Regions from separate parts of the Streptomyces sp. NPDC040410 genome, predicted to be linked through region 3. Evidence: riboswitches for the same ligand, from Rfam matches in the RefSeq annotation. Region 3 holds a riboswitch; each other region holds the start of a gene.
What was found. A riboswitch is a leader RNA that binds a small molecule or an ion and turns the genes downstream of it on or off. The one in region 3 is predicted to bind cyclic di-AMP.

Region 1: it holds a riboswitch for cyclic di-AMP, as region 3 does, so the genes downstream of both, ACZ562_RS01415 (M23 family metallopeptidase) here and ACZ562_RS08810 (transglycosylase SLT domain-containing protein) in region 3, are expected to answer to the same signal.
Region 2: it holds a riboswitch for cyclic di-AMP, as region 3 does, so the genes downstream of both, ACZ562_RS21960 (C40 family peptidase) here and ACZ562_RS08810 (transglycosylase SLT domain-containing protein) in region 3, are expected to answer to the same signal.

The regions. Positions count from the first base shown of each region.
Region 1 is NZ_JBVIVK010000001.1:316,082-320,967, forward strand. It holds gene ACZ562_RS01405 (TetR/AcrR family transcriptional regulator) at 2-622, shown strand; gene ACZ562_RS01410 (SGNH/GDSL hydrolase family protein) at 1,032-1,817, opposite strand; gene ACZ562_RS01415 (M23 family metallopeptidase) at 2,088-3,053, opposite strand; cyclic di-AMP (ydaO/yuaA leader) riboswitch at 3,056-3,215, opposite strand; partial or broken gene ACZ562_RS01420 (alpha-galactosidase) at 3,405-4,068, opposite strand; gene ACZ562_RS01425 (tyrosine-protein phosphatase) at 4,385-4,886, shown strand, end outside.
Region 2 is NZ_JBVIVK010000011.1:32,715-37,600, reverse strand. It holds gene ACZ562_RS21960 (C40 family peptidase) at 290-1,630, opposite strand; cyclic di-AMP (ydaO/yuaA leader) riboswitch at 1,687-1,859, opposite strand; partial or broken gene ACZ562_RS21955 (fructosamine kinase family protein) at 2,067-2,257, shown strand; gene ACZ562_RS21950 (TerD family protein) at 2,386-4,608, opposite strand; gene ACZ562_RS21945 (DUF5997 family protein) at 4,727-4,886, opposite strand, start outside.
Region 3 is NZ_JBVIVK010000003.1:311,114-315,999, forward strand. It holds gene ACZ562_RS08800 (polyprenyl synthetase family protein) at 1-391, opposite strand, end outside; gene ACZ562_RS08805 (CocE/NonD family hydrolase) at 638-2,632, shown strand; cyclic di-AMP (ydaO/yuaA leader) riboswitch at 2,915-3,086, shown strand; gene ACZ562_RS08810 (transglycosylase SLT domain-containing protein) at 3,091-3,573, shown strand; gene ACZ562_RS08815 (HAD family hydrolase) at 3,609-4,424, opposite strand.

The DNA of each region.
Region 1 (4,886 bases), on a different contig from region 3:
CGTGACGAGAGTGCGGTTGAGCGTGGCTGAGCGGCGGGAGGAACTGCTGCGGGCCGCCGTCGAGCAGATCGAGGCGCGAGGCGTGGCGGCGGTCCGGATCGCCGACGTGGCCTCGGTGCTCGGCGTGAGCAGCGCGCTGGTGCTCTATCACTTCTCGACCAAGGAGAAGCTGGTCGCCGCCGCGTTCACCCATGCGGCCGAGGACGACCTCGCGCAGCTGCGCAAGCTTCTCGGCAAGCGCACCACCGCGCTGCGCCGGCTGCGGTCGGCCGTACGCTGGTACGCCCCCGCCGGCCAGGCCAAGGGCTGGCGGCTGTGGATCGAGGGCTGGGCGGTGGCCCTGCGCGAGCCCGTGCTGCGGGAGGTCATCCGTGACCTCGACCGGCAGTGGAAGGCGGCCCTGACCGAGGTCGTCGCGGAGGGGGTGGCCGCGGGCGAGTTCCAGTGCCCCGACCCGACGGGCGCGGCCCTGCGCCTGACCGCCCTGCTCGACGGGCTCGCCGTACAGATGACGACCTACGCGGGCACGGTTTCACGTACCCGGGCACTGACGTGGGTGGACGAGGCACTCGCCCGCGAACTGGGCCTGGCACGGGAGGCGTTGACGGCAGCGGCCCGGTGAGCCGCCACCCGCCTCTGCCCCGCCTCAAATGATCGTCCTCCCGGGTCACTTGACGACCCGTGGCACGGCGCTCGGCACGACTGCCGTGGACACCGGATCGCCCGACGGCGCCCCGGCCGCTCCGGTGCCCGGGAGCACGCCGGGGGAGGTCGCGCTGACCGGCATCGCCGGCGTTGCGGCCGCGGGCGCGCCGTCGAGCAACACGGCGCCGGCTCGACCGGGCCGATCAACACGGCGGGCCCGTCGACGGACTCGTCCGGGCGCGGCCGGCTTCGCACCGCGGCGGGCGGCGGAGCCGCTCGGCCGGGCCCTCGCCTCCGGCCGGAACACCCCCCCGCTCCTGCCCCTGCCGGTGCTCGTGGAACCCGCCACGACGGACGCGGTCCGGCGGACGGGAGGGCCCCGGCCCTCACGCCACCGAGTCGATCCGCATCTTGATGTCGTCCGGCGACAACGCCCCCTTGGCCGTCACATGGTCCCCCGACGACTCCCCGCGCAGCCGGCGTCCGATCCACGGAACCAGGTACTCGCGCGCCCAGTGGACGTCGTCCCGCCGGACGTCGAGGGTGCCGCGCGGCGGGAGGGGCGGCCACGGCTGGTCCGGGTCGGCCGGGACCTCCAGGCCGAGGACCTGACCCGCGCGCAGCGCCACCCGCGTGTGGCCCTCGGGCGACAGATGGAGCCGGTCGTCGTCCCAGGCCCGGCGGTCCTGGATGGTCTTCAGGGACCACAGGTCGAGCACCGGGCAGCCGTACCGGTCGGCGATGGCCCGCACATGACCGTTGTAGGTGGCGATCTTGCCGCGCAGGTGCTTGAGAACGGGTACGCCACGGGTGTCGAAGCCGGTGGTCACCATGACGGTGCCACAGACCTCGGTGAGCCGGGCGATCGCCCGCTCGAAGCGCTCGGCGACCTCGTCGGGGTCGGTGCCGGGCCGGATGATGTCGTTGCCGCCGGCAGAGAACGACACCAGGTCCGGGGCCAGTTCGACGGCCTGCGGAAGCTGGTCCTCGACTATCTGGTCGAGGAGTTTGCCGCGCACCGCGAGGTTCGCGTATCTGAAGTCGCCCTCGGGCCGCCGGTCCGCGAGCAGTACCGCGAACCGGTCGGCCCAGCCGACGAACGCCCCGTCGGGGCCGGGGTCGCCGACGCCCTCGGTGAAGCTGTCCCCCACCGACACGTACGACCCGATCACTGATCTGCTGTCACTCTTCGAATCGTCTGCCACATCGGCCCATGATTCACCTTCGGTTGTGACCTACGCGATCGTAGGAAAGGGTTGACGACCGGTGAGATAAGCCACTCCTAAAGGGCTCACCAAACCAGGAATAAGCCTCTGATCAAGGATGTTGCGGCGTGGACTGCCGCACTCGGAAGTCGCCGCCGGGACACACCGAAGGCCGGACCCGGGGATCGGGGTCCGGCCTTCGGCAGCGTGTCGGGCAGGTGTGGTCGTACGCCGGCCTCAGCCGACGGCGACGCCGTGCGAGCGGAGGTACGCGACCGGGTCCACGTCCGAGCCGTAGTCCGGTGTGGTGCGGATCTCGAAGTGCAGATGAGGTCCGGTGACGTTGCCGGTCGCTCCGGAGAGGCCGACCTGCTGGCCCGCGCTGACGGTCTGGCCGGCCGAGACGGAGAGCGAGGACAGGTGGCCGTACTGCGCGTAGTAGCCGTCGTTCAGCTTGATGACGACCTGGTTGCCGTATGCGCCGCCCCAGCCCGCGGAGACGACCGTACCGGCGGCCACGGCCTTGAGCGACGTGCCGGTCGGGACGACGAAGTCGACGCCGGTGTGGTAGCCGCTGGACCACATGCTGCCCGCCACGTGGTACGCCGTGCCGACGGAGGCACCGCTCACCGGGAGGGCGTAGCCGCTGGAGGTGGCAGCGGACTGGGCGGCCTGGGTGGTGGCCGTCGTCTTCTTCGAGGCGGACGAAGACGAAGACGCCTTCGCGGAAGAGGGCTTGGCCGAGGACGACTTCGCGGCGGACGAATTCGCCGATGAGGACGACGGCCTTGCCTTCGGCTTGCTCGTCGCGGCCTTCTTGTTGATGCTGAGCCGCTGCCCGGGGTGGATCAGCGACGGGTTGTCGCCGACGACATCACGGTTGTCCTGGTAGATCCTCTGCCAGCCACCGCTGACATGCTGCTCCGCGGCGATCTTCGAGAGGTAATCGCCCACGCGCACCGAATAGATCCGCACATCCACGTTCTGCGCGGTGTCCTTCTTCCCGGTCGCCTTCTTCGCGGCCGGAGCTGACTGCACGACCTTTTCCGAAACATTCTGGGAAACGGACTGGGCAGTGGCCGCATGGGCGCCGGTGGCTCCCATGAAGGGGAGGGCGAGTGCGGCGCCACCGGTTCCGGCGACGGCGATCGAGCGGGTGAAACGACGGGACTTGGGACGGCGATGCTTACCCTTCGCGGGCATGGCGAATTCCTCTCCGGCGCCTGCGAGGTGAGCTGTCGGGTGCGGACTGGAGATGCCCGGCCACGTCGAAACGCGGCTTTACCCCTAGCCGTTCCGGAGACCGGAACAGGCGGTTGTACCTGTGGGTCCCCCGCTCCTGCCGTGCACGGGTGAGTGTGTGCGGGCTCCGGGCGGCGGCAGGATTGGGCGTCCGTCCGGATCGGTGGCGAACGTAAGCGACCAAGACGCAATGGGACAACCAACAGGTTCCGTGCGAATGCGTTTTACTAGATCCCTTACGGGAATTTACGGTCACCGTGCGTGAATCAAGCGGCCGCCACTCTCCTCAAAAGCCCTTGAAAAGCACCTGAATTACGTGAACATGACGGGCGACGCACGGTCACGAATATGACGCTGCTCACGCGCCTCACCCCAGGACGCCATATTCCAGAAGGAGTTGGAATGAAGGCTGCAATTCGGACAGAAGGCCCAGATGTGGCCGAGCCGGAAAACCGCCGCATCGAGGTCGCCATGCAGTCCGGTCCGCAATCCGTGATGCGGCAACACCGCACCACGGTGAACTCCGCCCGTTTAGCGGCATTTATACGGCACTGTCGGGCCGGGACCGCACAGCCGCAGCGCCGGCACGGGCTCGCCGTGGCCGGAGCAGGGCTCGAAGCGACGCCGGGGTGTGTCGCCCACAGCCGGTCCAACAGGCCGTACGAGGCCCGCACATGGTCGACCCGGAGGCGCCGCGGACACGGCTCGCCGGGCCAGCCGGCGTCGGTGAAGCAGCGGCTGAAGTCCTATGTGACGTAGTCGACCGGCGCGCTGGAGAGCAGGCCGTGGGGCTGCCCCCGGAGGTACTCCTGGACGTCTTCACAGGCGAGGTGCGATACAAGCTGATTGCGGCTTCCATGCGCTTTCGTCCGGGTTGGAACTGCACCCAGTCGGGGTGCACGCGGTGCAGGTCGCTGTCCGATCGGCCATTTCCGGCTCGATCCCAGAGGGCGAACCGCATGCCGAGCGCGTGCACGGCCGGCCCGGTGTCCCGGAACACCAGCCGCAGCCCGTCGTCCGCCACCTCGTGCCGCTCGAAGGTCCACTCGATGCCGCGCCGTCCTCACTGCCGGTCGGCCCGGACAGAAGCCGCATAGAGCCGTTTTCGGCAATCTCCAGCATCAGGACCTTGCAGATCCGAACAGGTGCAATCAAGGCCCAACATCATCAATGGTCGCGGGGGTGTGAGGCAACGCCTGTGGACAACTCATTGCCCCAGGAATCCATGTCGTATCGTCGAGAGCGCGCCCGTCGATGAGCCGCGTCGACGGGCTGGATTGGGAGGAGCCCCCGTGACGCAGCAGGTCCCGTCGACCGAGCCCGAGCTGGCCGGAGTGCGCAACTTCCGTGACGTCGGCGGACTGCCGACGGCGGACGGGCGGCGGGTGCGGCACGGAGTGCTGTTCCGCAGCGGCCACCTCGCCCATGCGACGGAGGAGGACGCCGCCTTCCTCGGCTCCCTGGGCCTGCACACGATCTTCGACTTCCGCAACGCGGCCGACCAGCGGCTCGAAGGCCACGACGTCGAGCTGCCCGGCGTGCGCAATGTGAACATGCCGCTGAGCGACCCCGCGGACGGTGCCGAGTTCTGGAAGATGGTCCGAGACGGCGAGATCGACCAGCTGCGCGCGATCCTCGCCGACGGCAAGGCCGCGAACCGGATGATCACCTCCTACCGCAGGATCATCAAGGAACGGACGGCCGAGCACTCCCGGGTGCTTCGCTCGCTCGCCGAGGACAGCGTCCCCGCCCTGATGCACTGCGCGGCGGGCAAGGACCGGGCGGGACTGTCCA
Region 2 (4,886 bases), on a different contig from region 3:
GTGGTCCTGGACGGTCAGTTCGACGGCCCGGCGTTCCCACCCCGTTCCGGCCGCATGACGTGCCGTGACAGGCGTTCTGTCCTGCCCGGCCCCGTCGTGCTGCGCGAACGGGAACCCGGCCCGCAGCGGGCCCATGGCCTCGTCCCCGAGCCGGCCGAACTCCGCGGCGGCGCCGGGCGACACGCCGACCGTGCCGCCCCTTTGCCGTGTCGGCCCCGTCACCGGACGGGCGCGGGTCGAAGCCGCGGTGGGTTTGCTCTCCTTTGGCAGCCCGCGCGGCCGCCAATTGTCAGGCGAGCCGCACGGCTCCGCGGATCGCCGACTCCCCGACGTTGTAGACCGACTCCTCGCGTATGTACGCCCCCGGCTCCGGTGCGTGGATCATCAACCCGTCGCCGGTGTAGAGGCCGACGTGAGTGAGGTCGTCGTGGAAGAAGACCAGGTCGCCGGGCAGGACGGTGCTGAGGGGGATCACGGTGCCGGCGTTCGCCTGGTCGGGTGCGGAACGCGGGAGTGCGACGCCGGCGGCCTTCCAGGCGGCCTGGGTGAGGCTCGCGCAGTCGTACGAGTCCGGTCCGGTCGCCCCCATGACGCACGGCCTGCCGGTCTGGGCGCGCGCGAAGGCGAGGGCGCGTTCGGCCTTTCCGCCGGTCACCGGATCCGCGGTGCTGACGGCGCCTGCGGGACGGACCGCGTCGAAGGCCGTGGTGGTGGCCGGGCCGGGTGAGGGCTGCTGTTGCCGCCAGGCCGCTTCGCCGGTCTGCTGCCGGGCCACTTCGCCGGTCTGCTGTTGCCGCCGGGCCACTTCGCCGGTCTGCTGGGGCCACGCCATGCTCTCGGCCGGCTGCTGCTGGGGCCACGCCTCGTTCGCGGCGGGCTGCTGCAGGGTCCACGCCGCCTCCTCGTCGGCGGGGCGATCCGGCTCCGGCGTGGCGAACCGGGGGGCGTCGGCCGGCGCGGCCTCGAGCGCCGCGACCGGCGTCCTCTGCTGGATGTGCCGGGACAGCAGCTCACGGGCCTCGGCGAGCTTGTGCCGGCTCTGCTCCTTGGAGGTTCGCAACGCCGACCGCTCGTCCTTGACGGCCGGCGCGGGCAGGGCAAGAGGCGCGCGCTGTCCCGTCTCCGGTGCGGCCGGCAGCGCGGGTACGGAAGCGGGAGCCGGCGGCCCTGCGGTCAGCTCCAGTACGGGCCTGGAGGCCGACCCGGCGGGCAGCTCCCGTACGGCGGCGGAGGCTCTCTCTGCCGTCAACTCCGGTAGAGCAGCCTGCCGTTCCGCGGGCCGGGACTGGGCAGCGGCCGCCGGCATCCTGTCGCGCGGCAGCACCGCCGGAACGGTCGGACCGAGGCGCGAGCGCGCCATGTCGAACCACTGCCGGGCCACGTCGTCGAGCGCGGGATCCGAGCGCCCGGCCCCCTCGGCGGGCGCCCCGCCCGCGCGGCGCGAACCCGACGGCGTCGCACGGGTCGCGTTGGAGGTACCGGAGGCGGTCTCGGCCTGGTCATAGAGCGCGTTGACCCGCTGCTGGACCTCTTCGCGGCTCGGTCCGTCGTCCCCGGGCGTGGCGTCGGCTGTCTGGGAGAACAGGGCCACAGAGGTAAGCGCCGCCGTCGCGAGGGCGGAGTTGCGCATGCCGGGGAGGCTGAGACCTCGGGGGCGCGACGATCGTTCCGGCGCCATGAGGGACGTACTCCTTCCGTGCTCCGCCTACCGAGTTAGCTGACGGGTTCGGGCGGACGATCCGGAAGGTGTGCCCTACGACCCCTCCCCGAAGGGCGGTTGGGCCGATTCACCCCGAGTTTCGGTTGGGTCCCCGGTTCCGGCCTGCCTTACGGCGCACCGGACTCGGCGGAGGCTGTGCGACCCGGCGCGGTCCGCCGGAGGGAGTCGAACAGCCCGCCGTCAACCTAACCAACTTGTGTGCCTCGTGTGAAGGTTGAAGCCCCGAATGTCCGATACGTAATGGTGACCTTCGTTGTGCCGAGGAGTGACCGGCGGTCAGCTCGGGCCTCGCCCGGCCCGCCAGGCAGTAGTGGTCCAGGACGGTTTCCTCGACGGCCGGGAGGCTCCGGCCGAGCCGCAGGGCCGGCTGCACGGCGACCTGTGGAACGGCAACGCGCTGCGGGGCGCCGACGGGCATGTGTGGCTGATCGACCCGGCCGCGCACGGCGGCCACCGCGAGGCCGACCTGGCGATGCTCAGGCTCTTCGGGTGCCCGCATCTGGGACGGTGCTGGACGGCTACCAGCAGGCGGCGCCGGCGGAGTGACCGCCGACGCCGCCCGGTGCGACGTCGAGGGCGAGGAAAGCGAACGGGCTAGTGACAGGCCGCCGCAGCGGAATGAGAAGGAAGCCCGTTCATGGCCTCGCCGCGCTCCACGCTAGCAGTCAGCCGGGGATCACGTCGCGCAGGTTTTCGGGGGTGATGACCCGGGAGTCCGGGTGCAGGCCGTCGGGACGCTCCAGGCCGATGTAGGTGACCGGGCCGTCCGGCACCGTCCTGCCGTCCCACGACGTCACGGTCGTCGTCGCGTCGTCGGACATCAGGTCGATCAGGTACCGGACCGTGAGCTGCTCGCGCTCGACGATCCCGCGCAGCAGCGTCGCGACCGACACCCGGTTCTCCTCGACCCGGTTGGCCGACGGAGTGCCCTTCAGGTACAGGTGCAGCCACTTGGCCTGCCACCGGCCGTCGTGCCCCCGCCGGAACGCCAGAGGCAGCGCGACCCGGCCGGGACCACGCAGCTCCGACTTCATGCGCACGGTGCGCGGTTCGAACGGCCGGCCCTGCTGGTCGGCGTCGCGCAGCATGAAGCCGAAGAACGACTCCTCGACCTCCTCGAACCCCTCCCCGGAGAAGATGTTGACCTGCGGGACGATGAACGTGCCGCGAGCGGCGCCCAGCCTCAGGTTGATGAACTCCGAGGCGCCGTCGGGCGCTTCGGTGATGTCGCCGGAGTGCTCGCCCTCCAGGTCGGTCAGGGCGGTGTAGGACAGCCAGGTGATCACCGTGTAGTCGGCGTCCAGCAGCAGCGCCGACAGGTCGTAGTCGGTCACGTGCTCCCTCTGCTTCCAGTACACGAAGAAGCGCAGCAGTTCGCCGTCGACGGGGGAGACGGAGCCGCGCGGCAGCACGCCGAGACCGGATGCGGTCGCCTTGCCGCTGAGCGGAAGCGCCACGTCCAGGACGTCCGGGTCGACCAGCAGGTGGCCCGGGTCCGGGAGCCGGCGGCGCGTCTCGGCGTCGAGCGAGGCGATCAGACGCTCGCGGTCCGCCGACAGTACGGGCAGGCGGGTGTCGGGAGCGACCCAGGCGCGGCCCGAGCGGTTGACGAAGACACGGCGGGCGGCGGGCTTCTCAGGATCCGCAGGACGGCTCTCAGGACGCTTCTCGGGCCGGCTCTCTTCGCCGCGGTTGTGCAGGTGCTCGCGGACCGACAGCACGACCCGGCCCGAGACCAGCGGGGCGACCTGCTCGGCGGCGGTGATGACGGCATCCCGCTCGTCCTGGCCGGAGGCCGACCGCAGCAGCCGGTCCAGCGAACGGAACAGCTTGCCCGGCGCCGACTTCAGCAGCTCCACGGCTGCGATGACGTCGCCGCCGCCGAGGAGCTCCTCGACCCGGCCGTCGAAGGACCGCGCCTTGCTCTCGCCCCGCGCGACCGCGAACACGTCGGCGGCGTGCGGCCACCGCGGGTACTCGTGCGGATGGAGACGTTCACCGAGCCGTTTGAACGCCTCGCGGTGCGCGGACACGTCGGCGAGCTTGGCGGGGGCGCCGGCGACGACCGAGTCGAGTCCCTCGAGCAGGGCGCGGCGGACCGGGCGGGACAGGGCCCGGAAACGGGTCGGTTCCTGCAGGGTCACGTCACCGCCCGAGACCGCGCAGGCCAGCCGCAGCACGTCGGTGACCGTGTCCAGCAGGAGGTCCACGCCCGCTCCCAGCCGGGCCCGGTTGATGACGGCGCGGTTCTCCCGGACCGGGATCGCCTCGGGCTGGGGGCCGGTCACGCACCGCCCGGCCAGGATCCCCAGGTCGCGCAGGCCGGCCTCGCCCAGCGGCGTGGCGCTGCCCGCCAGCGCCAGGTACAGCGCGGTGACCTCGTCGTCCAGGTCACCGCCCAGATGCAGGACCGTCATCCGGTCGCCCGCCGCGGCGATCAGTTCCTCGTGGGCGGCGAGCATCTCGGCGTACGTGTGCCGGTAGCTGCCGTAGGACGGGAGGGTGAGCAGGTCCACCACACCGCTGCGCAGCTGGTCGATGGTGCTGGTGCGCGAGGTGTCGTCGGCGAGTGCCTCGGCGATGCACCGCATCCAGAAGTCGAAGGTGTCCGGCACATGGGCCGGGAAGTCGAGAAAGTAGACGTTGTGCCGGACGTGGTCGCCGACCATCTCGCGGACGGCGGCCAGTGTGCGCACGGCGGTGTCGACGACTGCGCCCTCGGACAGTCCCGACAGGCGCTCCAGCAGGCCCGCCGAGAGTTTGAAGCCGACGGACATCAGCGCGGCGTCGAACTGCCGCGCCGCGACGTCGCCCGTCCCGGCGGGTCCCGTCGGGGACGGGAGCCGGCGGGTGTGCCGGACGACCAGCGGTTCGAGAGTGTGACCCATCCCGGGATGATCGCAGAAGCGTTCGAGCCGGTGCATGGGGATTTTCCCGCGATGATCGCATCCTCTCCGGCGGTGATCACGTCCGTTTCAGCGGTGCGCTCACCCGGAGGAAGTGCGGTCAGGAAACCTCGCGCTCGGCGTTCTTCTTCTTGACGCGCACCGCTTCCTTGCGGACCTCGGCCTGGGTGGCGCGCTCCTTCTCCAGCCACTCGGGCCCGTCCTGCCTGAGCGCCTCGATCTGCTCGGTGGTGAGCGCCTCGGTCACCCCGCCGCGCGCC
Region 3 (4,886 bases):
GCGAGGCACGGGCGAACAGGAAGTCACCCGTCAGGACCGCGACCGAGTTGCCCCAGCGGGTGTTCGCGCTGGCCACCCCGCGCCGGACCTCCGCCTCGTCCATCACGTCGTCGTGGTACAGCGTCGCCAGGTGGGTCAGCTCGACGACGACCGCCGAGGGCACGATCCCCGGCGCGTACGGGTCCCCGAACTGGGCGGCGAGCATCACGAGCAGCGGCCGGAACCGCTTCCCGCCCGCCCGCACGAGGTGCTGGGCGGCCTCAGTGATGAAGGGGACCTCGCTCTTGGTGGCCTCGAACAAACCCTCCTCGACGGCCGCCAATCCGGCCTGGACATCGGCTTCCAGAGCCTGGTCCCGCACGCTCAGCCCGAACGGCCCGACGACGGTCACGAGGGGTCTCCTGTCTGCTGGTGTCTACTGGCGATTACACGGTTTGTCGATAGGTCGCTGCCATCACTCAAGTCAGCGTATCCGGTCACGTTTCGATCACCACGAGCGCCCACCTCCCGCAGTTCCGACTTCGCCCGACCGGGAGTACCCCTGTCAGGCCAGGCGGTACCACATCACGACGGGTATGTTTTCGATCACCTGATATAGACGGACTTCTGTAGATTTGCATGGAAGTAGTGGAACGTGGTGCACATCCGTACGTCCTTCCCTTACGAGACGGCCCATGAGGACCTGCGCATCCCGCTCCCGGACGGGCCCGGGCTCCACGCGCGGGTGTGGCGCCCCCTGACGGGCGAGCCCGTGCCGGCGCTTCTCGAGTACCTCCCGGGCCGGCTGACCGACCGGACCGCGCCCCGCGACCGGCAGCGCCACCCCTGGTACGCCGGGCACGGCTACGCCTGCGTCCGCGTCGACGCCCGCGGGCACGGCAACAGCGAGGGCGTGCCCGCGGACGGGTACACGGGCACGGAGTTCTCCGACGGTGTCGAGGTGGTGAACTGGCTCGCCGCGCAGCCGTGGTGCGACGGCAAGGTGGGCTTGTTCGGCGTGTCCCGGGGCGCCTTCGACTCCCTCCGGATCGCGGCCCTCGCGCCCGAGCCGCTCAAGGCGGTCGTCGCGGTCTGCTCCACGGACGACCGCTATGACAACGACGTGCACTACATGGGAGGTTCCGTCCTCGCGGCCGGCATGCACGCCCGGGCGGCCGGGATGCTCTCCCGCGTGTGCAGGCCGCCCGACCCGCTGTACGCCGGCGAGGCCTGGCGGGACCTGTGGCTCGGGCGCCTGGAATCCGTGGAGCCGTTCCTCCACACCTGGCTGGACCACCAGACCCGGGACGACTACTGGCGCCGGGACAGCGTCCGCGAGGACTACGGGGCGATCCGGGCCGCCGTCCTGGCGGTGGGCGGCTGGCACGACCCCTACCGCGACACGGTGCTCGGGCTCGTCGAACACCTCCCGCCCGACCGCGTCCGCGGCCTGATCGGCCCCTGGCCGCACCAGTACCCCGACCGCGGCCTGCCGCCGGGCCCGGCGATCGGCTTCCTCCAGGAGACCCTGCGCTGGTGGGACCACTGGCTGAAAGGGGCCGACACCGGAGCCATGGCCGAGCCGCTGCTGCGTGCGTACGTCAGCGACTCTCACCCCCCGGCGACCGGGTACGAGACGCTGCCGGGCCGCTGGGTCGGCGAGCAGGCCTGGCCCTCCCCCCACGTCAAGACCGTCACGCACGTCCTCCGGGGCAGCCCGCTGCTCGTCCGCTCCCCGCAGCACACCGGCCTCGACGCCGGCCGTGTCGTACCCATGGGCGACGACGCCGACCTGCCGCCCGACCAGCGGGAGGAGGACGCACGGTCGGTGTGCTTCGAGTTCGAGGTGGGCGAGGAGACCTGGGTGCTGGGGCGGCCGGGGGTGCGGCTGCGGCTGACCTCCGAGGTGCCGGGCGGGCAGGTGATCGCCCGGGTGTGCGACGTGGCTCCCGACGGTGCCTCCACCCTGGTCACCCGGGGTGTGCTGAACCTGTCGGCGCGGCGGGGCCCGGAGCGGGCGGTGCCGTGGACGCCGGGTGCCACCGAGGAGGTCGCCTTCGAGCTGAACGGCGTCGGCCACGCCTTCCCGGCCGGCCACCGCATCCGGCTCGCCGTCTCCTCCGCGTACTGGCCGTGGATCTGGCCCCGGCCGGACTCGGCGGCGGGCTTCACCCTGGACCCTGTGGGCAGCTTCCTCGAACTGCCGGTCCGAGGCCGTGAGTCGGGCGGGACGGTCACGTTCGAGGAGCCGGAGCAGTCAGCACCGCTCGGCGTCAACTCCCCCGCCACACTGGACGAACCGCGCCCGCAGCGGCTCGTGGTGCGTGATGTGGCCAAGGGCGAGTGGCGGGTCGAGGTCGACCCGTGCCGCGACGGCACCCGTATGTACCCCGACGGGCTGGAGAGCACGGAGGAGGCGCTGGAGACGTACACGATCAACGAGCGGGACCCCCTCTCTGCCCGCACCCGCTCGGACTGGTCGATCCGGCTGCACCGTCCCGAGACGGCGTGGGACACGACGGTCCGCACGCGTTCGGAGATCAGGTGCGACGGGGCGGACTTCGTCACGTCCGACGAGGTGGTCTGCACGGACGGCGGCGAGGTGGTCTTCCACCGGACCTGGGAGAAGCGGATCCCACGAACGTCTGGTTGACAATGAGTTGGGCTCATTGCCCGATTTGCCGTTCTTGCGGAAGCCCGTGACTTGCCTCACTTCGCCACGCGAGCCGACTTCACCCTCTCCGGAGACGACTCACCTCTTACCGTGGCGAGTTGATACTTGGCGACCGCAAAGGATCAAGCACCCCAAACACCTCAGATCAAGGTCAATAGGGGCGAGGTGTGAATCCGGTACTTGTTCCGGACATGTGCTCTCGCATACGTTCCCGGCCGTCGGGTGGACGCCGAATCCTGCCGCCGCCCGGCCCGAGACTCATCGACGAACACACTTCGCGCACGGCAGGAGCGGGGGACCCAGGTAAGTCGCCGCACCGGACGCCACAAAGGCGTACCGGGACGGCTGGGGGTGCAGTCGCGTCCGTCAGGGCGCGGCCGGGCAGCTCCCGCCCGAACCCGACAGCTCACCTCGCAGGCGCCGGAGAGGAACTCGCCATGTCCGCAGCCGGTCAGCCCCGCCGCACCAGAACAGCCCGCCTCGCCCGCAAGCTCGCCGTCGCCGGCACCGGAATAGCCGTTCTGGCGCTCCCGCTCATCGGCGCGACCACCGCGTCCGCGGCCACCCCCACCGTGACCACCGCCTCCTCGCTCGGGTACGCCAACAACCTCGACGGCTGGATCCGGGCGTCGCTCCAGGTCATGGCGGAGCACGGGATCCCGGGGACGTACGACGGCATCTACCGCAACATCATCCGCGAGTCCTCGGGCAACCCCTACGCCATCAACCTCTGGGACTCCAACGCGGCCGCGGGCACGCCGTCCAAGGGCCTGCTGCAGGTCATCGACCCGACCTTCCGCGCCTACCACGTCGCCGGCACGTCCTGGGACTCGTACGACCCGGTCGCGAACATCACCGCCGCCTGCAACTACGCGGCCGCGCGCTACGGCTCGATCGACAACGTCTTCGGGGCCTACTAGGCCCGGTCGGCGTCGACTAGGCCCCGCGTCGGCGTCTACCGGGGCCCGGGGAAGAGCCGCTCGAGGACGACGGCGATGCCGTCGTCCTCGTTCGACAGGGTGATCTCGTCGGCCACGGCCTTGAGTTCGGGGTGGGCGTTGGCCATCGCCACGCCGTAGGCGGCCCAGTCGAACATCGGGATGTCGTTGGGCATGTCGCCGAAGGCGATGGTCCGGTCCGGGCCGAGGCCCAGGTGTTCGGCGGCCAGGGCGAGACCGGTGGCCTTGGTGACACCGCTTGGCTGGAGTTCGACGGTGCCGGGGCCGGACATGGTGACCGTCGCGAGCGACCCGGCCACCGATCGCGCCGTCGCCGCCAACTCGTCGTCGCTCAGTTCGGGGTGGCGCAGCAGCACCTTGCTGATGGGTTCGCACCACAGGTCGTCACGCCGGCCGACCCGTACCGCGGGGAGGGTCGGGTGCGGCATCAGGTAGCCCGGTTCGATGAGCGTGAGTCCGTCGACGCCGTCCTGGTCGACCGCGGCGTACACCTGTCCCACCTCGGCCTCTATCTTGCCGAGCGCGGTCTCGGCCAGCTCCCGGTCCAGGGTGACGGACCACAGCAGACGGTCCGCGCCGGCGTCGTACACCTGCGCGCCCTGTCCGCAGACCGCGAGCCCGTTGCTCCCGAGGTCGTCGAGGAGCGGCCGCACCCTGGGCGCCGGGCGGCCGGTCACCACGAGGTGCCGCGCGCCTGCCGCCACCACCCGCCGGAGCGCGGCGACCGACCGGTCGGAGAGGGTGTCGTCCCCGCGGAGCAGAGTTCCGTCCAGGTCGGTGGCGATCAGTGAATACGCGGTGGGTGCTGCCATGATCAGAGAATACGGATGGAAAGCCCCCTCGACTCGACGCGAACCGGACGGCTACTGCTTTCACATCCGTGACGGCCGTTCCGGTTGCGGGAGTTGGAGCGGCTGCGCCCCGCCTCGTACCACCGGATCTGTCGGCAGGATCACACCCGCCGTGCCCTCGTCGGCGATCCGGGCGAGGACATACGGACCATTTCGGCCCTGATGCGGTCGAAGGGCTGCCGCATGGTCGTCAGGGCGGGGGTGACGGCCCGCCGGGCGACCGGTGTCGCCCGGGGTGTCGAGCGGTCCGGTGATCATGCCGATGCGGCGACGAAGGGCGAACGGTCCGCAAGGAGAAGCGGAAAGAAACAGCAAAAAGAAATAGCGGCCTCTGCACCAATTGGACACAGGATGGTCCGGTACCTACCCCTGGCCCCACCTCGGGCGGTACCGTCCTGAGGTGTCCAGGGGGGACTTGATCGG